Regions from separate parts of the Comamonas sp. NLF-1-9 genome, predicted to be linked through region 2. Evidence: riboswitches for the same ligand, from Rfam matches in the RefSeq annotation. Region 2 holds a riboswitch; each other region holds the start of a gene.

Region 1 (6,807 bases), 1.4 Mb from region 2:
CCTGGCCGCGCAGGGCCAGCGCGTGGCGGCGGGCGCCGAGGGCCAGCACACGCTGCAGTTCTTTGCCGGCCGCGTCGAGGGCAATCTGTTGGCGGCGCACCAGGAAATCCAGAAGCTCGCGCTGCTCTATCCGCCAGGCGAACTCTCGGCAGAGCAGGTCGAGTCCGCCGTGCTCAATGTCGCGCGCTACGACGTGTTCCAGCTCTCCGAAGCGGTGCTCAGCGGGCAGGTGGCGCGGGTGCAGCGCATGCTCGACGGCCTGCGCGCCGAGGGCGAGGCCGAGGTGCTGGTGCACTGGGCGCTGGCCGAAGAGATCCGCCAGCTCGCGCGGGTGCGCGCCGCCGTCGATGCCGGCCGTCCCTTGGGCGCCGCGCTGCGCGAAGCGCGCGTCTGGGGCAAGAAGGAGCGCCTGTACGAGCGCCTGCTGCCGCGCCTGGGCAGCCGACGTCTGGCGCAGCTATTGATGTCTGCGCACCGCGTGGACGGCATCGTCAAGGGCCTCACGGCACCCGACTGGCCTGTCGACCCCTGGCTTGCGCTCGCGCGGCTTGCGCAGCAGCTCGCCCGCGTGGCGCAGGGCGAAGCCGCCAGGGGTTAGGGCGACGCTGAACAAGTCCCTCGCGCGTCGCGCATCCCAGCCTGCGGCGGTTCTCCGGCCTTGCAAATCCTCGCAATAGCTTCGGCTATTGCTGCGGTTTGCGCCTTGCAGCCCATCCCCATGCTGGGCGCGCGCGATCGCGGGGACTTGTTCAGCGTCGCCTTGGCGCGCCGCCCGGCATGGGCGATTGCCTCTGGTCGGTGTTTGCGCTCTGGCAAACGCCGGCGGCCGTTGGTATCCTGAGCCGCCATGAGCGATGCCCTCTTGCCGCCGCCCGCCGACGACGGCCCCGACGCGCCAGCGCGCGGCGGCCGCAGACAGGCGCTGCTTGCGCTGCTGCAGCAGGCCGGGCGCATGGCGGGCCTGGGCGTGTGGGAGATCACCGCCGGCCAGGGCGTCACGCTCTGGACCGACACCTGCAACACCCTGCTGGGTCTGGCGCCGGGCAGCCCGGTCGATGCCAGGCTGATCGACACCCATGTCGCGCCGGCCTGGCGCGCCGAGCTGCGCGCACACCTGCTGAGCGGGCTGCGTGCCGGCCTGTCGTGGTCAGCGCCGCTGCAGGTCTTGCGCGCCGACGGGCGCCTGCTGTGGGTGCTGGTGGCCGCCGAGCCGGTGTTCGAGGGCGGGCGCGTGCGCTGCCTGCGCGGCATCTTGCAGGACATCGACGAGGCGCGCCGGCGTGAAGAGCAGCTGCGCGAGTCCGAGCGGCATCTGTCGCACATCTTTCGCATGGTGCCGCTGCCCATGGGCATCTCGCGGCGCAGCGACAACAAATACCTGCTGGTCAACCCCGCCTGGGAGGCGATGACCGGCATCCACCAGCAGGAAACCAGCGGCCTGAGCGCGATCGAGATGGGTTTGTACGACCCCCAAGACCGCGCGCGCATGATCGCCGCCATCGACGCCCAGGGGCAGCTGGACAACCACGAGATCAAGCTCTACATCCGCGGCGGCCAGCAGCGCACCGTGGTGCAGTCGATCCGCGAGCTCGACTACCACGGCGAGCCCTGCTGGCTGTTTTCCGCGCACGACGTGACCGAGCGCATCCGCAACGAAAAGCGCATTCGCGAGCGCGAGGAGTTGTTGTCGCTGACCGTCTCGGCCGCGGCGCTCGGCCTGTGGGACTGGGATCTGGCCAGCGGCCAGATCACCGGCGACGAACGCTGGCACGCCATGCACGGCCTCACGCCCGGCCTCGGGCCCTGGCCCTGGCCGGGCGCGAGCAGCGGCATGACCGAGGCCGAGCGCCAGGGCATGGAACAGGCGCTGCGCGCGCACCGCGAGCAGCCCTCGCAGCCGTTTGACCAGACCTGGCGCGTGCTCGGTCGCGGCGGCGCGGTGCGCTGGATACGCAACCTGGGCAAGATCGTCAACCAGGACGGCCAGGGCGCAGGCCAGCGCATGCTGGGCGTGAGTCTGGACGTGACCCAGCAGCTCGAGCAGCAGGAGCAACTGCGCCATCTGGCGCACTACGACGTGCTCACCCAGCTGCCCAACCGGCTCAAGCTGGCCCAGCATCTGCAAGACGAGATGGCGCTGGCGCGGCGCAGCGGCTCGCTGCTGGGCGTGGTGTATCTGGACCTGGACCGCTTCAAGCCGGTCAACGACACCCTGGGCCACGACGTGGGCGACCAGTTGCTGGTGGGCGTGGCGCGGCGCCTGGGCGCGGCGCTGCGCAGCGGGGACCACACCGCGCGCCTGGGCGGGGACGAATTCATCATCCTGCTGCCCGGCCTGAACAGCCGCGGCGACTGCGAGCGCAAGCTGCGCCAGTTGATGCAGCGGCTGTGCCGGCCCTACATGCTGGGCGCGCACCAGGTGCGCGTCACCGCCAGCATGGGCTATACCCTGTACCCGCAGGACACGCCGGATGCCGACGCCGACACCCTGCTGCGCCACGCCGACCAGGCGATGTACCAGGCCAAGCAGGCCGGGCGCAACCGCTTTTGCAGCTTCGACGCGCTGCACGCGCGCGACCAGCAGGAGCAGCAGGCGCGGCTGCAGCACCTGGAGCAGGCGCTCCAGCGGCGCGAGTTCGAGCTCTACCTGCAGCCCAAGGTGCACGTGGGCACGGCGCGCATCGTCGGCGCCGAATGCCTGATCCGCTGGAACCATCCGCAAGACGGCGTGCTGGCGCCGGCCGCCTTCCTGCCCGCGCTCGCCGGCAGCGCGCTGGAAATCGACTTCGACCGCTGGGTCTTCGACGAGGCCTTGCGCAGCCTTGGTCGCCTGCAGGCCGCGGGCTGGACGCTGGCGCTGAGCGTGAACATCTCCGCCCAGTACCTGCAGCACCAGGGCTTTGCCCAGTGGGTGCTGCAGTGCCTGGAGCGCTATCCGCAGGTGGATGCTTCGCTGATCGAGCTGGAGATCATCGAAAGCGCCGCGCTCTACAACATCGAGCACGTCTCGGCCGAGCTCACGCGCCTGCGCGCCAAGGGCATGCGCGTGGCGCTGGACGACTTCGGCACCGGTTACTCCTCACTCACCTATTTGCGCCGCCTGCCCATGGATGCGCTCAAGATCGACCAGAGCTTCATCCGCGACATGCTCAGCGACCCCGACGACATGACCATCGTGCAAAGCATCGTCGGCCTGGCCCAGGCCTTTCACTGCGAGGTGATTGGCGAAGGGGTGGAAACCGCCGAGCAGGCGCGCGCGCTGCAGCGCCTGGGCTGCACGCTGCAGCAGGGCTACCACTGGGCGCGCCCGATGCCGCTTGCCGCCTTCATCGAATGGGCGCGCCAGTACGCGCCGGCGCAATGCCAGGGTGCGCGCTGAACGCTGCCGGGCAGCACCCGCCTGCGATGACCGACGAGCTGCACGCCCTGGCCGCGCTGCTGCGCCGACACCCGCGCCTAGGGCGACGCTGGACAAGCCCCCGTGATGGCGCGCGCCCAGCGTGGGGATGGGCTGCAAGGCGCAAACCGCAGCAATAGCCGAAGCTATTGCGAGGATTTGCAACGCCGCAGACCGCCCCAGACTGGGATGCGCGACGCGCGAGGGGCTTGTTCAGCGTCGCCCTAATGGTGCTGACTGGCGCCGGCTGCAGCACCGAAAGCGGCATTCCCGACTACCGCGATCTCGATGGCCAGTGGAAACGCCCCGCGCCCATGACCTGGCAGGCGTTCACGCGTGAGCCGGCGGCGCGCCAGCGCTACTGGGCGCGCTCCATGATCGGCTGGCCGCGCATTGCCGCGAGCCGGCCCGGCCCCGCGCATCGGGCGCTGTCGCAACTGGAGGCCGCCGGCCGCGTGGCGCTGCTGGTCACGCAGAACGTGGACGGCCTGCACCAGGCGGCGGGCAGCCAGCGGGTGCTCGATCTGCATGGCCGGCTGGACGCGGTGCGCTGCCTGGCTTGCCGCCACACCCTGGCACGTGGCGACTTCCAGGCCCGGCTGCAGGCGGCCAATGGCGCCTGGTTGCAGGCCCGCCTGCCCGAAGAGGTGCAGAGCGCGCCCGACGGCGACGCCTACCTCGACGGGCTGGATTTTTCCGGCTTCGTCGTGCCCGCCTGCCCTGCCTGCGGCAGCGGCGTGCTCAAGCCCGACGTGGTCTTTTTTGGCGAAAGCGTGCCGCGCGAGCGCGTGCAAACCGCCATGGCCGCGCTGCAGCAGGCCGATGCGCTGCTGGTTGCGGGCTCGTCCCTCATGGTGTTTTCCGGCTACCGCTTCGCGCGCGCCGCTGCCCAGTGGGGCAAACCCATCGTCGCGGTGAACCTGGGGCGCACGCGCGCCGATGAGCTGTTGACGCTCAAGCTGCGCCAGCCGGTCGGCCAGACATTGGCGCAACTGGCGACGCTGCTGCAGGCCGGAATGCGCGATGCGCGAGGGGCTTTCTCGGCCATGCCCTAAGATCGTCCATTCGACGCGGGGTGCACGGAGCCCTTCCGTGCTGAGAGCACACCCGTTGAACCTGATCCAGATCATCCTGGCGTAGGAACGTCCTCATGACTTCATCCCTGAATCTCCATCCCCTGCAGCCGCGGCAGTTTGCCGATGCCTTGCACGCGCTGCGCGAGCGCGCGCCGCTGGTGCAGTGCCTGACCAACATCGTCGTCGCCAACTTCAGCGCCAACGTGCTGCTGGCCGCGGGCTGCGCCCCGGCCATGGTGGACAACGCGCGCGAGGCCGAGGGCTTTGCCGCGATCAGCGCCGGCGTGCTCGTCAACCTCGGTACGCCCTACGAGGAAACCGCCCAGGCCATGCGCGCGGCGGTGCGCGGCGCGCACGGTGCGCGCGTGCCTTGGGTGCTTGATCCGGTGGCCGCCGGCGCGCTGCCCTGGCGCACCGAGATCGCGCTGGAGCTGCTGGAGCAGCACCGCCCGACCATCGTGCGCGGCAATGGCTCGGAAATCCTGGCGCTCGCCGGCGGCCAGGGCGGCAAGGGCGTGGAATCGACCGCCGGGGCCGACCAGGCGGTGGACGCCGCCGTGATGCTCGCGCGCAGGCACGCCTGCGTCGTGGCGGTGAGCGGTGCGATCGACCAGATCACCGATGGTGAGCGGCTGGTGCGTATTGCCAACGGCCACCCGCAGCTCACGCGCGTGACCGGCGCGGGCTGCGCGCTGGGCGCGCTGATGGCAGCGTTTGCGGGCGTGACGGACGACGCGCTGCTGGCGGCGGCAGCCGCCACGGCGCTGCTCACCGTGGCGGCGGACGCGGCGGCGCAGGTCAGCCGCGGCCCGGGCAGTTTTGCCGTGGCCTTGATCGACGAGCTGCACGCGCTCACGCCCGAGGCGCTGGCCGCGCGCCTGAAGCTGGCCTGAAGCGCGCATGACCGCCCCGGCACGCGCGCCGCTCGACCTGCGGCTGTATCTGATTACCGACACGCGCTTGTGCGGCGCCCACGGCGTCGAGCGCACCGTGGCCGAGGCCGTCGCGGCGGGCGCCACGCTGGTGCAACTGCGCGAACCGCAGGGCAGCGACGCCGATTTCGTCGCGCTCGGGCGCGCGCTGGTGCAGGTGCTGGCGGGCAGCGGCGTACCGCTGATCGTGAATGACCGCGTGCACCTGGTGGCCGAGATCGGCGCCGATGGCGCGCACATCGGCCAGGGCGACATGCACCCTGTGCAGGCGCGCCGCCTGATCGGCCCCGCGCGCTCGCTCGGCCTGTCCGTGCAGACCCCGGGGCACTTGCAGGCCGCGCTGGCCCTGCCCGAGGGCACGCTGGACTACCTGGGCGTCGGCCCGGTCTGGGCGCAGCAGACCAAGCCCGACGCCGCGCCCGCCGGCGGCCCCGAAGTTCTGGCCCGCATCGCCCGCGCCAGCCCCTGGCCCTGCGTGGCGATTGGCGGCATCGACATCGGCCGCGTGGCGCAGGTGCGCGGCTGCGGCGTGGCGGGGGTGGCGGTGGTGTCGGCCATCTGCGGCCAGCCGGATGTTGAAGCGCGCCGCGATAAATGAGCGCTTGGAAGCGCGATAAATGGATCGTAGTTCCTTTTCTGTGTCGGCAACGAAATTGCAGACACGGAAAGCATGATCTTATTTGAGCGCCGCGGCTGTGCGGGGTGACAGCCAAAGCACCTCCGTTCGTGGCCGGGCGCTGCCTGCGGCGCGGGCTGGGTGCTCGATGCGTTGCCAATCTGGCAGCAGGCGCTCGTACAGGGCCGAGGGGTAGCCTGAGAGCACCACCAGACCCTTGCACGCACGCAGACGCTCGAGCAGCTCGACATGGCGCGCCTCGGTCAGTTCACAGCGGTAGCTGGTGTCGCTGCGCGTGCCGGGCACGTAGGGTGGATCGACGTAGAACAGCGTCTCGGCCGTGTCCTGGGCGCGGATCACCTCCAGCGCATCGCGCCGCTCGATGACCACGCCCTCCAACCGCCGACGCACGAAGGGCAGGATGCGCGGGTAGGTTGGCCATTCGTGCGACTTGGCATGGCCGGTGCGGTGGCGGGCGTCGGCAAAGGTGTGCTTGCGCAGGTCGAACAGCGAGCCATGGTGAAACGCCAGATAGGCCCGTGTGATGGCTCGCTGTGCGCGTACCACGGGGTCGCGGCTGGGCGTGAACGCTTGCTCGAAGGCCACGCGGGCATACGGCACGTGGCGCAGGCGGCGCATCAGCGCCTGGCACTGGGCCGGGTCCTGGATCACTGTGAAGATGCCGACGATCTCCTCGTCCAGGTCGTTGTAGACCTCCACCGGGCTGCGGGGCTTGCGCAACAGCACGCTGGCGGCGCCGCCGAAGGGCTCGACGTAAATGCGGTG
Region 2 (6,807 bases):
CTGGGCCTGGCCGTGGCGGCCCAGTTGCAGGCGCGCGGCGCCGTGGTCGAACGCGATGCCTGAAAGCTGGCCGCGGCGCACCATCGTCACGCGCGCGGCGCCCGACGCCGAACGCTGGGTTGCCGCATTGCAAGAGCTGGGCGTTGCGGCCCTTGCGCTGCCGCTGCTGGCGATTCGCCCGCTGAGCGCGCCGGCGCTGCGCCAGGGCTTGCAAGCGGCGCGCGAGCGCTGGCGCGACTACCAGGCGCTGATGTTTGTCAGCGGCAACGCAGTGCGCCATTTTTTTGAATCAAATTCGGCTCAAACGCTTGCTGCACATGCGCAAGCAGCTATCAAAACAAGGTATTGGGCGCCCGGCCCCGGCACGGTGCGTGCGCTGCGGGCCTGTGGCGTGCCGGCCGCGCTGATCGACGGGCCAGACGAACAGGCGCTGCAGTTCGACTCCGAGGCGCTGTGGCAGCAGGTAGCGCCGCAGATCGGCCCGGGCGCGCGCGTGCTCATCGTGCGCGGCACCAGCGAGCCGCACTGCGCCCAGGGCCAGGGGCGCGACTGGCTGGCGCAGCGGCTGGCTGCGGCCGGCGCGCAGGTCGACCGGATCGCGAGCTACGAGCGCTGCGCGCCGCCCCTGGACGAGGGCGCGCAGGCCCTGGTGCGCGCCGCCGCCCGCGACGGCTCGCTGTGGCTGTTCAGCAGCAGCGAGGCGCTGGGCCATCTGCCGCCGCTGCCTGCGGGCCAGGACTGGAGCGGCGCGCGCGCCCTGGCCACGCACCCGCGCATTGCCCAGGCGGCACGCCGCGCGGGCTTTGGCCAGGTGCGCGACTGCCGCCCCGCGCTGGCCGATGTGGCGGCGTCGATAAAATCCTGGCATGAGCACTGAGCACCCTTCCCTTGCCGCCGGCGACGCGGTGCCCGTGCCGCCGCACGCCCCCGCAGCCGCAGCGCCCGCGCGCAGCGGCGCGCTGCTCACCGCCGTGCTGGCCATCGTGGCGCTGGCGGCGCTGGCCATGTCGGTCATGCTCTGGCAGCGGCTGTCCAACATCCAGGAGCAGCTGGCGCGCCAGAGCGCCGACGCCGGCGCCCAGGCCACCGAGGCACGCACCCTGGCGCGTGAGGCCCAGGACCAGGCGCGCGAGGCCAGCGCCCGCATGAGCGTGATGGAATCGCGCGTGGCCGAAGTCGCGCTGCAGCGCAGCCAGCTCGAAGAGCTCACGCAAAGCCTGTCGCGCACCCGCGACGAGAACCTGATCGCCGACGTGCAGGCAAGCATCGCGCTGGCGCAGCAGCAGGCCGAGCTCACCGGCAGCCTGCAGCCTCTGGTCGTGGCGATGAAAAACGCCCACCAGCGGGTAGAGCGCGCCGCCCAGCCGCGCCTGGCACCGGTGCTGCGCGCGCTGGAGCAGGACACCGAAACCCTGGAACGCGCCAAGGTCACCGACACCGCGGGGCTGCTCGGGCGCCTGGACAATCTGGCGCGCCAGGTCGACGAACTCGCGCTGAGCAACGACGTGGCGCTGGCCAGCGACATGCGCCCGGCACGCCCCGCCGCCCGCACCGGCAGCGACGGCGCGAGCGCCCTGCCCGCCTGGCAGGCGGCGCTGCAGACCCTGTGGAGCGGCGTGCGCGACCAGGCGCTGAGCCTGGTGCGCGTCAGCCGCGTGGACCGGCCCGATGCGGTGCTGCTCGCGCCCGAGCAGGCCTGGTTCCTGCGCCAGAACCTGAAGCTGCAACTGGCCAATGCGCGCCTGAGCATTCTTGCGCGCCGCCTGGACAATGCGCGCACCGAGCTGGCCGCGGCGCAGCGCGGCTTCGCGCGCTATTTCGATCCGAACGGACGGCGCAGCCAAGGCTTTCTTGCCGCGCTGCAGCAGCTGCAGGACAACCTGCACGACACCCAGATCCCGCGGCCCGTCGACACCTACTCCGCGCTCGCTACTGCGGCGGCCGGGCGCTGAGCGGGGGCAGGCATGCGCGCGGCACTGTGGTTTCTGGCACTGTTTGGCGCGGCCGTCGCGGTCGCGGTATTTGCGGGCAACAACCAGGGCACGGTCACCGTGTTCTGGCCGCCGTGGCGCATAGACCTGTCGCTGAATCTGGTGCTGGTGCTGCTGTTTGCCGCCATCTTGCTGATCTACGGCGCGCTGCACGGTCTGTCCGCGCTGCGCGAGCTGCCGCGCCAGGCACGGCGCTGGCGCCAGCAGCAGAAAGAGCGCGCGATGCACGGCGCGATGCTCGACGCCATCGCCCAGCTGCTGGCGGGGCGCTTCGTGCGCGCGCGCAAGGCGGCGCAGGCGGCGCTGGCCCAGCAGCAGGCGCTGGCCGGCGCCGACAAACCGCCCCCGCACGGCGGCCAGCTGCGCACGCTGGCGCACGTGGTGGCGGCCGAGAGCTCGCACGCGCTGCAAGACCGCAGCGGCCGCAGCGAGCACTTGGCGCTGGCGCTGGAGGCGCTGGGCGAACACCCCGACAGCGCCGGGCAGGAGCTGCGCGAAGGCGTGCAACTGCGCTCTGCGCGCTGGCTGCTCGACGAGCGCGACGCCGAAGGAGCGCTCGAGCGCCTGGCCGCCCTGCCCCAGGGCGCGTCGCGGCGCACGCTGGCGCTGCGCACCCGGCTCAAGGCGGCGCGCCTGGCCGGGCGCACGCGCGACGCGCTGGAAACCGCCCGACTGCTGGCCAAGCACCGCGCCTTCTCGCCTGAAGTTGCGTCCACGCTGGTGCGCACGCTGGCGGTGGCGCTGCTGGACGAAACCCGCGACGACAGCCAGTTGCACAGCGCCTGGCAAGCGCTGGAGCCGCAGGAGCGCACCATGCCTGAAGTGGCCATCCACGCGGCCCGGCGCCATCTGCAGCTCGGCGGCAGCGCCGCGCAGGCGCGCCAGTGGCTGCTGCCCGCCTGGGAGCAGTACGACACGCTGCAAGAACACCAGCGCCACAAGCTGGCGCTGGCGCTGGAGGCGAGCCTGGAAGGCATGGACAGCCACTGGCTCGGCCTGATCGAGGCGCGCCAGCGCAGCCAGCCGCGCGACCCCGCGCTGCAATACCTTGCGGCCGGCGCCTGCCGGCGCATGCAGCTCTGGGGCAAGGCCGAGCAGCTCTACAGCGACGCGAGCCAGAGCGCCAGCGACGCCGGCCTGCGCGCACGCGCCTGGTGCCAACTGGCCGAACTGGCCGAGCGCCGTGGTGATGCGCCTGGCGCAGCCCAGGCCTGGAAGCGCGCCGCGCAGTCGCGCTGAGCGCTGTGCTTCACCCTTTTTCCATTGCGCTGATAGGGGCGGCCTGAGCCGAGCTCCGACCAGCGCCCCCTAGAATCAAAACGTCGTTTCGTTCCCTCTTGCTGGTAGTGCCATGACCCACGTCGTCTCTGACAACTGCATCAAGTGCAAATACACCGACTGTGTGGACGTTTGCCCCGTCGACTGCTTCGTCGAAGGGCCCAACATGCTCGTGATCAACCCGGACGAGTGCATAGACTGCGCCGTCTGCGTGCCCGAGTGCCCGGCCAATGCCATCTTTGCGGAAGAAGACGTACCGGCCGATGAGCAGCACTTCATCGCGCTCAACGCCGAACTGACCAACGCACCGGGCTGGAAGACCCTGGCGCGGCGCCACGAACCCATGCCCGACGCCGACGAATGGAACGGCGTGCGCGAAAAGCTCAAATACCTGGAGCGCTGACGGCGCGCTGCGCCACTGGCCTACAATCGGCCGCTGCTGGGGGTGCCGAGCGATCGGCTGAGACAGTCCCTTTGAACCTGATTGAGATCATCCTCGCGCAGGGAAGCACGCTCACGACACGGCTGCGAATTCTTCGCCACTGCTTTCTTGTGCGGCTGCCCGCGCGCACGCACAAGGAGCATGCAAGTGAGCACACCACCCGCCCACGCGGCACACAATGAAGCCCTGACACCGCTGGACAGCGGTGCACGCGCCTTTGGCTGGCGCGACCACGCCTCGCTCTGGTTCAGCCTGGGCGTAGGCCTGCTGGTGATGCAGGTGGGCGCCTACCTGATGCCGGCTCTGAGCACGCGCGAGGCGCTGGCGGCCATCGTCGTCGGCTCGCTCATCGGCGCGGGGCTGCTGGGCTGGGTGGGCAAGCTCGGCTGCGACAGCGGCCTGGCCAGCGCCGGCTTGATGCATGTGGTCTATGGCCGGCGCTTTGCCAGCCTGCCCATCGTGCTCAACATCGTGCAACTGCTGGGCTGGGGCGCGTTTGAGCTCGTGGTGATGCGCGACGCCACCGTCGCCATAGGTCGCCAGGCAGGCATGCTCACCAGCAGCCAGGGGCCGCTGCTCGCCACGCTGGCCTGGGGCGCCGTGGTGCTGCTGCTCATCAGCGGCTCCATGGTGGCGCTGGTGCGCAAGCTGATTGCGCGCATCGCGCTGCCACTGGTGGTGTTGTCGCTGTTGTGGCTGAGCTGGCAGTTTTCCAGCATGGCCCAGACCCAGGGGCTGGCGGCGCTGTGGCAGCGCAGCGGCGACGGCAGCATGGGTGCGCTGTCGGCCATCGACCTGGTGATTGCCATGCCGGTGTCCTGGCTGCCGCTGGTGGCCGACTACGCGCGCCACGGCAGGAGCGGGCGCAGCGCGCTGCACGGCACCTGGCTGGGCTATGCGATCGCCAACATCTGGTGCTATGGCCTGGGCGTGCTGGTGGCGCTGGTGCTGCCGAGCGAAAACCTGGTGACCGCGCTGCTGCTCGCCCAGGGCGGCCTGATCGCGCTGTCGCTGATCCTGATCGACGAGATCGACAACGCCTACGGCGACGCCTATTCCGGCTCGGTGTCGCTGCACAGCCTGCAGCCGCGCTGGAGCATCCGCCGCTGGGGCGTGGTGATGGCGCTGGCCTGCACCGGCTTTGCGCTGCTGCTGCCCATGCACAGCCTGGAGCCCTTTTTGCTGACGCTCAGCTCGGTCTTCGTGCCGCTGTTTGGCGTGATTCTGGGCCGCCTGGCTTTCGGCGTGCCGGCGGGCGCGCTGCTGGCCCAGGCGCGTGCGGTGCACTGGGGCGCGACGCTGATCTGGCTTGTCGGCATTGCCTTCTACCACGCGGCGCCGCACCTGCTGCCGGCGCTGGGCGGCTCGGCGCTGCCCACGCTGCTGCTGTGCTTCGTGCTCGCCCTGGCGACCCGGAGATCAACCAAAACGATAGCTGCCAGCGCGCATCAGTCAACAGTTCCGATATGAAAACTACTTCAAATCGTTTCTCTGCCAGCGCTGGCAGCTATCAATCAGCTAGTCTGCACGATGTGCTGGGGCAGCGGCGCGTAGCCGTGGTTCAGCGGCCCATGCCCCTGGCCGGTGCGCACCTGGGCACCCGCGGTGATCGCCCCCAGGATGTAGCTGCGCGCATGGCGCACCGCCTGCGCCAGCGGCTCGCCCTGGGCCAGGAAGGCGGCAATCGCCGAGGACAGCGTGCAGCCGGTGCCATGGCCGTTGTGCGTGGCGATGCGGGCGGACTCCAGCCGCTCTTCGGCGCCGTCGGCCATGGCCAGCACGTCGACCACCCAGTCGCCCGGCAGGTGCCCGCCCTTGAGCAGCACCGCCGGCGCGCCGAGCGCGCGCAGCGCCTGCGCCGCCCCCGAGAGCGCGCCCACGCCGTCGATGCCCCGACCGAGCAGCAGCGCCGCCTCGTCGAGGTTGGGCGTGACGACGTCCGCCAGCGCAAACAGCTCGTTCACCAGCGCCTGCACCGTCTCGCGCGCGATCAGGCGGTCGCCGCTGGTGGCCACCATCACCGGGTCCAGCACCACGCGGCGCAGGCCATGGCGGCGGACGGCCTCGGCCACGACGCGCACCAGCTCGGGCGTGGCCAGCATGCCGATCTTGACCGCATCCACGCCGATGTCCTGCACCACCGCGTCGATCTGTTCGCGCACCATGCTCGCCGGCACTGGATGGATGGCGCGCACGCCCTGGGTGTTTTGCGCGGTGATCGCGGTGATCGCGGTCATGCCGTAGCAGCCCAGCGCGCTGAAGGTCTTGAGGTCGGCCTGGATGCCGGCGCCGCCGCCGCTGTCCGAACCAGCGATGGAGAGCACGCGCACATAGCGCGGCGCGGCGGGGATGGGTGCAGCTTGCGTCATGGCGGCAAATTATCGGGCAAGCCCGCCGGCGACCCCAGCGCGCTGCGCACGAGCGCCCGTGCTGGTATCGGCCATCGCGGACCAGGCAGTGCCCCCGCAGCCCAGGGCGCCGCGGCCCGGAAGAACCCCGCTGCGCGCGGCCTGCGATCGCCCTGTGCCCGCCCCGTCTGCGGGCGCAATGTTCGCGGCGCCGCGTCTGGTTCACGGGTCTGAACGAGCATGGACACGCTGCATCTGCCCGCCCTTTCCCCCGGCCACAGCCGCATCGCCATTCTGGGCGCCGGCCTCATGGGTCGCCTGCTTGCCGTCGCCCTGGCGCGCGAGGGCTGGCGCGTGGAGGTGTACGACGCCGGCGGCCCCGAGGGCGAAGCATCGGCCGCGCGCGTGGCCGCCGCCATGCTGGCCCCGCTGGCCGAGGCTGCGGTGAGCGAGCCGGCGATCGTGCGCATGGGCCAGTACGGCATGCGCCGCTGGCCCGAGCTGCTCGGCGAGCTGGGCCAGCCGGTGTTCTTCCAGCACAACGGCACGCTCATCGTCTGGCACTGGCAGGACGGCGCCGAAGCCGCACGCCTGCAAGACAAGCTCGCGCACACCCAGGCGCTGCTGCCCGACTTGCCGCCAGCGCAGCCGCTGGACGCGGCCGGCGTCGCGCTGCACGAGCCGGCACTCGCCGGGCGCTTTCGCGCGGGGCTTTATCTGCCCGGCGAGGGCCAGCTGGACAACCGCC
Region 3 (6,807 bases), 1.0 Mb from region 2:
GACGATGAATTCGGGTGCGTCCATGCGCGCGGCGGCCGCCAGGATGGCCGAGGTCGAGCCCACGGCATCGGCCAGTGCGATCACGGCAGGGGGCGACTCGGGGTGTACCAGCACCTTGGCCTGTGGGTGCTGCTCTTTCATCAACTGCAACTCGACGGCCTTGAACTCGTCGTGCACGATGCAGGCGCCGTTCCACATCACCATGTCGGCGCCGGTTTCGCGGCGGATGTATTCGCCCAGGTGCCGGTCGGGCGCCCAGAGGATTTTCTGTCCGGCGGCCGAGAGCGCACGCACGATGTCGAGCGCGCAGCTCGACGTGACCAGCCAGTCCGAGCGCGCCTTCACGGCCGCGCTGGTGTTGGCGTAGACGACCACGGTGCGCTCGGGGTGGGCGTCGCAGAAGGCGGAGAACGCGTCGATCGGGCAGCCCAGATCGAGCGAGCAGGTGGCGTCCAGGTCGGGCATCAGGATGCGCTTGCCCGGCGAGAGAATCTTGGCCGTCTCGCCCATGAAGCGCACGCCCGAGACGACGAGCGTCTGCGCCGCGTGGTCGCGCCCGAAGCGCGCCATCTCCAGCGAATCGCTGACGATGCCGCCGGTTTCCTCGGCCAGTTCCTGCAGGTCCGGGTGCACGTAGTAGTGCGAGACCATGACCGCGTTCTTCTCGCGCAGCAGGCGGCGGATGCGCTCCTTGGTTGCATGGCGCTCTTGGGGCGTGAGCTCGGGCGGCACGCGCGCCCAGGCGCGGCGCGTGTCGCAAGCGGCCAGCGCCTCTTTCGCCCGCTGCACGTCCAGCGCCACGGGCTGCTCGTATTCCACGTCTATCAGGTGTTCGCTCATGACATCAATCCTTGACCAGGCGCCAGGAGAAATCGGTCGCCTTCACGTCCTTGGTCAGCGCGCCGATCGAGATGCGATCGACCCCGGTCTCGGCCAGCGCGCGCAGGCCATCGAGCTGCACGCCGCCGGAGATTTCCAGCACCGCCGCGCGCGTGCCCAGCGCCCGGTTGCGCCGCACCGCCTCGTGCAGCGTGGGCAGGTCCATGTTGTCCAGCAACACCATGCGCGCGCCGTGCGCCAGCGCCTCGTCCAGTTGCGCCAGCGTCTCGACCTCGATCTCGATGAATTTGGCCTGCGCGCCCTGCGCACGCGCGGCCGCCAGCGCCTGCACCACACCGCCGGCGGCGGCGATGTGGTTTTCCTTGATCAGGATGGCGTCGAACAGGCCGATGCGGTGGTTCAGCCCGCCGCCCACGCCCACTGCGTATTTCTGCGCCAGGCGCAGGCCGGGCAGGGTCTTGCGCGTATCGACGATGCGCGCCGCCGTGCCTTCAACGGCTGCCACGTGCTCGGCGGTGCGCGTGGCGACGCCGCTCAAGAGTTGCAGGAAGTTCAGTGCCGTGCGCTCGGCCGTGAGCAGCGCGCGTGCGTGGCCAGCCACTTCGATCACGAAGCTGCCCGCGCGGCAGTGCGTGCCTTCGCCTGCCAGGCGGGTGATGCGCGCGCCCGGCGCCATCTGGCGCACCACGGCCTCGAACCAGGGCAGGCCGCAGAGCACCGCGTCCTCGCGCAGCAGCACGCGCGCGCGGGCGGTCTGGTCCGGCGCGATGAGGGCGGCGGTGAGGTCACCATCGCCCACGTCCTCGGCCAGCGCGCGGCGGGCGTCGCTTGCGGCCAGCTCGGCCAGCTCGGCCGGATTCAAGCGCCAGTGTGGTGTGTCGTTCATGTCGGATCGATCATGGCGGGGCCGTTCCCCAAGGGCGGGCATTGTGCCTCGCCCCCGAGCAAGGCCATCGGGGCGGCTCAACTTCGCGCTTCAGGCGCGCTCACGTACAGCGAGCCGCCGCCGCGCTGGAACTCCTCGGCCTTGGCGGCCAGGCCGTCGGCGATCGCCGCGTCGTCGGCCAGGCCCTTGGCGGCGGCGTACTCGCGCACCTCCTGCGTGATCTTCATCGAGCAGAACTTGGGCCCGCACATGCTGCAAAAGTGCGCGACCTTGGCTGAATCCTTGGGCAGCGTCTCGTCGTGAAACGCCAGCGCCGTCTCGGGGTCGAGCGAGAGGTTGAACTGGTCCATCCAGCGAAAGTCGAAGCGCGCCTGGCTGAGTGCATCGTCGCGCGCCCGTGCGCCCGGATGGCCCTTGGCGACGTCGGCCGCGTGGGCGGCGATCTTGTAGGCGATGATGCCCTGCTTGACGTCGTCGCGGCCCGGCAGCCCCAGGTGCTCCTTGGGCGTGACGTAGCACAGCATGGCCGTGCCCATCCAGCCTATCATCGCCGCGCCGATCGCCGAGGCGATGTGGTCGTAGCCGGGCGAGCAGTCGATGGTCAGTGGCCCGAGCGTGTAGAACGGCGCCTCGTGGCAGGTCTTGAGCTGCTCGCTCATGTTCGCCTGGATCATGTGCATGGGCACGTGGCCGGGGCCTTCGATCATGGTCTGCACCTCGTGCTTCCAGGCGATTTGTGTCAAGTCGCCCAGGGTGCGCAACTCAGCAAACTGCGCCTCGTCGTTGGCGTCCGCCGTGCAGCCAGGGCGCAGGCCGTCGCCCAGGCTGAAGGCCACGTCGTACTGCTTCATGATGTCGCAGATGTCCTCGAAATGCGCGTGGATGAAGCTCTCCTTGTGGTGCGCCATGCACCACTTGGCCATGATCGAGCCGCCGCGCGAGACGATGCCGGTGCGCCGCCGTGCCGTGAGATGTATGAACGCGAGGCGCACGCCCGCATGGATAGTGAAGTAGTCCACGCCCTGCTCGGCCTGTTCGACGAGGGTGTCGCGAAAGATCTCCCAGGTGAGGTCCTCGGCAATGCCGCCGACCTTCTCCAGCGCCTGGTAGATCGGCACCGTGCCGATGGGCACGGGTGAATTGCGCACGATCCAGTCGCGTGTAGTGTGGATGTTCTTGCCGGTCGACAGATCCATCACGTTGTCCGCGCCCCAGCGCGTGGCCCAGACGAGTTTTTCCACCTCTTCCTCGATGCTCGACGTCACGGCCGAGTTGCCGATGTTGGCGTTGATCTTCACCAGGAAGTTGCGCCCGATCGCCATCGGTTCGACTTCGGGGTGATTGATGTTGGCCGGGATGATGGCTCTGCCGCGCGCGACTTCATCGCGCACGAATTCGGGCGTGATGATCTTCGGAATCGAGGCGCCCAGCGGCTCGCCCGCCAGGCGCCGCTCGCGCGCCGCGTCCGAGAGGTAGGCGCGCATCCATTCGCGCTTGCCACTCTCGCGCAGCGCGACGTATTCCATCTCGGGCGTGACGATGCCGCGACGCGCATAGTGCATTTGCGTGACTTTGGCGCCGCTCATGGCACGCCGGGGCTGGCGTTGCAAACCGGCGGCCTGCGCGCGCAGCGCGGCGAGCTGCCCGGCCGCTTCATCCTTGCGGCCATCGTCGATCGCCTCGGGCGCGCGGCCTGCGTAGGCTTCGGTATCGCCGCGCTCGGCGATCCAGGCGCCGCGCACACTGGGCAGGCCCTTGCGCACATCGATGGCGGCCTTGGGGTCGGTGTACGGCCCCGAGGTGTCGTAGACGCTGACGGTCTCGCCGTTGCTCAGGCGGATGTCGCGCACCGGCACGCGCAAGTCGGCACGGCTGCCGGTGATCCAGGTCTTGGTCGAGGCGGGAAAAGGCTCGCGCGCCTGCGCCAGCAACTGGGAAATTGATTCGGGAGCGTTCATGGGCGGTGCATTCCTCAAGGGGTGGATGGAATGCTCCGCAATCGGCAAGCACCCGCACGGGCATGGCCCTGCGGATGTTCGCTGCAGCTCTTCTTACGCTGGTACTAACCAGATCAAGTTCGCGGTTTTGGCGGGTCGGCCCGCCATCTCAGCACGCCACTGTCGTGCACCCCGGAGCGGGCGCGAGTATAGGCGCCTGCGCGGTTCCAACCCATGATGGTGTAGGCACCAACCCCGCGGCGCTGCCCCGGGGCACGGGTTGAAAACGGCCTCAGGTGCCGCCCACGTAAGGGTTGCTGCGCCGCTCGCGCCCGAAGCTGCTCTCGGGCCCGTGGCCGGGGATGAACACGGTCTCGTCGCCCATGGGCCACAGCCGCCCGGTGATGCTGGCGATGAGCTGCTCGTGGTTGCCCTGGGGAAAGTCGGTGCGCCCTATGCTGCCCGCAAACAGCACGTCGCCGACGAAGCAGCGCTGGATTTGCGGCGCATGAAACACCACGTGGCCGGGCGTGTGGCCGGGGCAGTGGCGCACGCTGAGCGTCTCCTCCCCGATCGTGACCGTGTCCAGGTCGTGCAGCCAGCGCGTGGGCGTGAAGGGCTGCGCCGCCGGAAAGCCGAACATCGCGCTTTGCTGGGGCAGCGCGTCGATCCAGAACTGGTCGCCCTCGTGCGGGCCGATGATGGGCAGGCTGAGGCGCTCGCTGAGCTCGCCGGCGCCGCCCGCATGGTCGATGTGCGCATGGGTGAGCCAGATGGCTTGCAGCTTGAGCTGGCGCGCGCGCACCTCGCTCAGGATGTGTTCCAGGTCGCCGCCCGGGTCGATGACGGCCGCCTGCAGGCTCTGCGCGCACCAGACGAGCGAGCAGTTCTGCGCGAACGGCGTGACGGGGATGGTGTGGTAGTGCAGCATGGCGGCGATTGTGCCGCGCCGCCGCTTCAGGCCATGGGCAGGCCGACGTAGTTTTCCGCCAGGCTGGTGGACGCGGCGCGCGAGTGCACCAGGTAGTCGAGCTCGGCCTCCTGCACCTTGGTGTGAAACGCCCCCTCTTCGGGGAAGTTGTGCATCAGCGAGGTCATCCACCAGGAAAAGCGCTCGGCCTTCCACACGCGCTTGAGGCACCGCTCGGAATAGTGGTCTATGCCCTGGGTGCTCTTGTTCCTGAAATAGTCGACGAAGGCGCGCGAGAGATAGCCCACGTCCGAGGCCGCCAGGTTCAGCCCCTTGGCACCGGTGGGCGGCACGATGTGCGCGGCGTCGCCCGCCAGAAACAGGCGCCCGAAGCGCATCGGCTCGGCGACGAAGCTGCGCAGCGGCGCGATGCTTTTTTCGATCGAGGGGCCGGTGACGAGTTGCTCGCGTGCCTCGGGGTCCAGGCGCCGGCGCAGTTCGTCCCAGAAGGCTTCGTCGCTCCAGTCCTCGACCTTGTCGGTGAGTGGCACCTGCAGGTAGTAGCGGCTGCGCGTGAGGCTGCGCTGGCTGCACAGCGCAAAGCCGCGCTCGCTGTTGGCGTAGATCAGCTCCTTGCTCACCGGCGGCGTATCGCTCATCAGGCCGAGCCAGCCGAAGGGGTAGATCTTCTCGTAGTGGCGGATGCGCTCGGGCGCGATGCTGGCACGGCACACCCCGTGAAAGCCGTCGCAGCCGGCGATGAAATCGCAGCGCACCTCGTGCAGCTCGCCATCCTTTTCATAGCGCACGCGCGGCTGCTCGCCGTCGTAGTCGCGCGGCTGCACGTGCGCCGCTTCGTACACCGTGGCAAGTCCCGCCTCGGCGCGCACCTGCATCAGGTCGCGCGTGAGTTCGGTCTGGCCATAGACCATCACGTACTTGCCGCCGGTGAGCCCGTGCAGGTCTATGCGGTGGCGCTGGCCGGCAAACAGCAGCTCGATGCCGTGGTGGTGCAGGCCGTGGCGGTCCATGTGGGCGCCGGCGCCGGCCTCGCGCAGCAAGTCCATGGACACCTGTTCGAGCACGCCTGCGCGGATGCGGCTGAGCACGTAGTCGGCGCTGCGCTGCTCCAGGATGAGGTTGTCTATGCCCGCCTGGTAGAGCAGCTGGCCAAGCAGCAGGCCGGCGGGGCCGGCGCCGACGATGACGACGGGAACGTGTTTCGGGCTGGGCATGCAAGTCTCCTTTGGGGGTGCGCGCGGCGCGGCAAGGCGCCATCTGCGCAAGACTAGCCATGCGGCCCCGCAGCGACCAGCCATCTGCTGCGGCCCTTGTGCGATCATCGCGCAAAACGCCCGCTGATCGCACGAAATGCACGACACCCCGGCCGCGCTCGCCCATGCCGACTACATCGCCGGTCTGGCCAAGGGGCTGGCGGTGCTCGAGAGCTTCGACACCGAACGCCAGCGCCTGAACGCCACCATGGCCGCGCAGCGCGCGGGCATCACGCGTGCGGCCGCGCGCCGCCACCTGCTTACGCTGGCGCACCTGGGCTATCTCGAATCGGACGGCGCCTACTACTGGTTGGCGCCCAAGGTGCTGCGCTTTTCCGGCGCCTACATGGCCAGCGCGCGGCTGCCGCGCGTGGTGCAGCCCGAGCTGCACAGCCTGGCCGCGCGCACCGGGCTGTCCTTTTCCTGCGCGGTGCGCGACGGCGACTTCGTCGTGATCGTGGCGCGCAGCGCGGTGCGCGAGAGCGGCGACCGGCTGCTGGCCCACGGCGTGCATCTGGGCTCGCGCCTGCCGGTGCACGCCACCTCCACCGGCCGCGTGCTGCTGGCCGCCCTGCCCGAAGCGGAGTGCGCCGCATGGCTTGCCCAGGCCCAGCCGCAGCGCCTGACCGCGCACACGGTGAGCGAGGCGGCGGCGCTCGCGCGCGTGCTGGACGAAGTACGCCGGCTGGACTACTGCATCGAGGCGCAGGAACACGAACTGGGCGTGCAGGCGCTGGCCGTGCCGCTGCGCGACATGCGCGGGCGCACACTGGCGGCGATCAACGTGGTCACCGCTACGCACCGGGTGGAGGCGGCGCAGCTCTTGCGCCAGGTGCTGCCGCTGCTGCAGGAGTCGGCGCGCCAGTTGCGCCCGCTGCTGTGAGCGCCGGCGCGCCGCCGCACCAGCACTACAGGTGGCCGCTTTCCAGCGCGCACACGCGCAGGCTCAGGCGCCGCAGC

Evidence for each region. A riboswitch is a leader RNA that binds a small molecule or an ion and turns the genes downstream of it on or off. The one in region 2 is predicted to bind thiamine pyrophosphate.
Region 1: linked by a shared signal. The riboswitch ahead of thiM (hydroxyethylthiazole kinase) and the one ahead of KUD94_RS06025 (cytosine permease) in region 2 are both predicted to bind thiamine pyrophosphate.
Region 3: linked by a shared signal. The riboswitch ahead of thiC (phosphomethylpyrimidine synthase ThiC) and the one ahead of KUD94_RS06025 (cytosine permease) in region 2 are both predicted to bind thiamine pyrophosphate.

The regions. Positions count from the first base shown of each region.
Region 1 covers NZ_CP078069.1:2,643,616-2,650,422, forward strand. The annotation lists gene holA (DNA polymerase III subunit delta) at 1-598, shown strand, start outside; gene KUD94_RS12695 (bifunctional diguanylate cyclase/phosphodiesterase) at 848-3,379, shown strand; gene KUD94_RS12700 (NAD-dependent protein deacetylase) at 3,625-4,452, shown strand; TPP riboswitch at 4,459-4,557, shown strand; gene thiM (hydroxyethylthiazole kinase) at 4,548-5,366, shown strand; gene thiE (thiamine phosphate synthase) at 5,374-6,003, shown strand; gene KUD94_RS12715 (DNA adenine methylase) at 6,082-6,807, opposite strand, start outside.
Region 2 covers NZ_CP078069.1:1,236,561-1,243,367, forward strand. The annotation lists gene hemC (hydroxymethylbilane synthase) at 1-63, shown strand, start outside; gene KUD94_RS06005 (uroporphyrinogen-III synthase) at 56-877, shown strand; gene KUD94_RS06010 (uroporphyrinogen-III C-methyltransferase) at 867-1,952, shown strand; gene KUD94_RS06015 (heme biosynthesis protein HemY) at 1,965-3,230, shown strand; gene fdxA (ferredoxin FdxA) at 3,343-3,672, shown strand; TPP riboswitch at 3,701-3,793, shown strand; gene KUD94_RS06025 (cytosine permease) at 3,859-5,181, shown strand; gene thiD (bifunctional hydroxymethylpyrimidine kinase/phosphomethylpyrimidine kinase) at 5,226-6,080, opposite strand; gene KUD94_RS06035 (FAD-dependent oxidoreductase) at 6,300-6,807, shown strand, end outside.
Region 3 covers NZ_CP078069.1:2,255,124-2,261,930, reverse strand. The annotation lists gene nadA (quinolinate synthase NadA) at 1-840, opposite strand, end outside; gene nadC (carboxylating nicotinate-nucleotide diphosphorylase) at 845-1,726, opposite strand; gene thiC (phosphomethylpyrimidine synthase ThiC) at 1,804-3,684, opposite strand; TPP riboswitch at 3,758-3,868, opposite strand; gene KUD94_RS10825 (MBL fold metallo-hydrolase) at 3,956-4,594, opposite strand; gene pobA (4-hydroxybenzoate 3-monooxygenase) at 4,621-5,808, opposite strand; gene KUD94_RS10815 (IclR family transcriptional regulator C-terminal domain-containing protein) at 5,945-6,730, shown strand; gene KUD94_RS10810 (LysR family transcriptional regulator) at 6,756-6,807, opposite strand, start outside.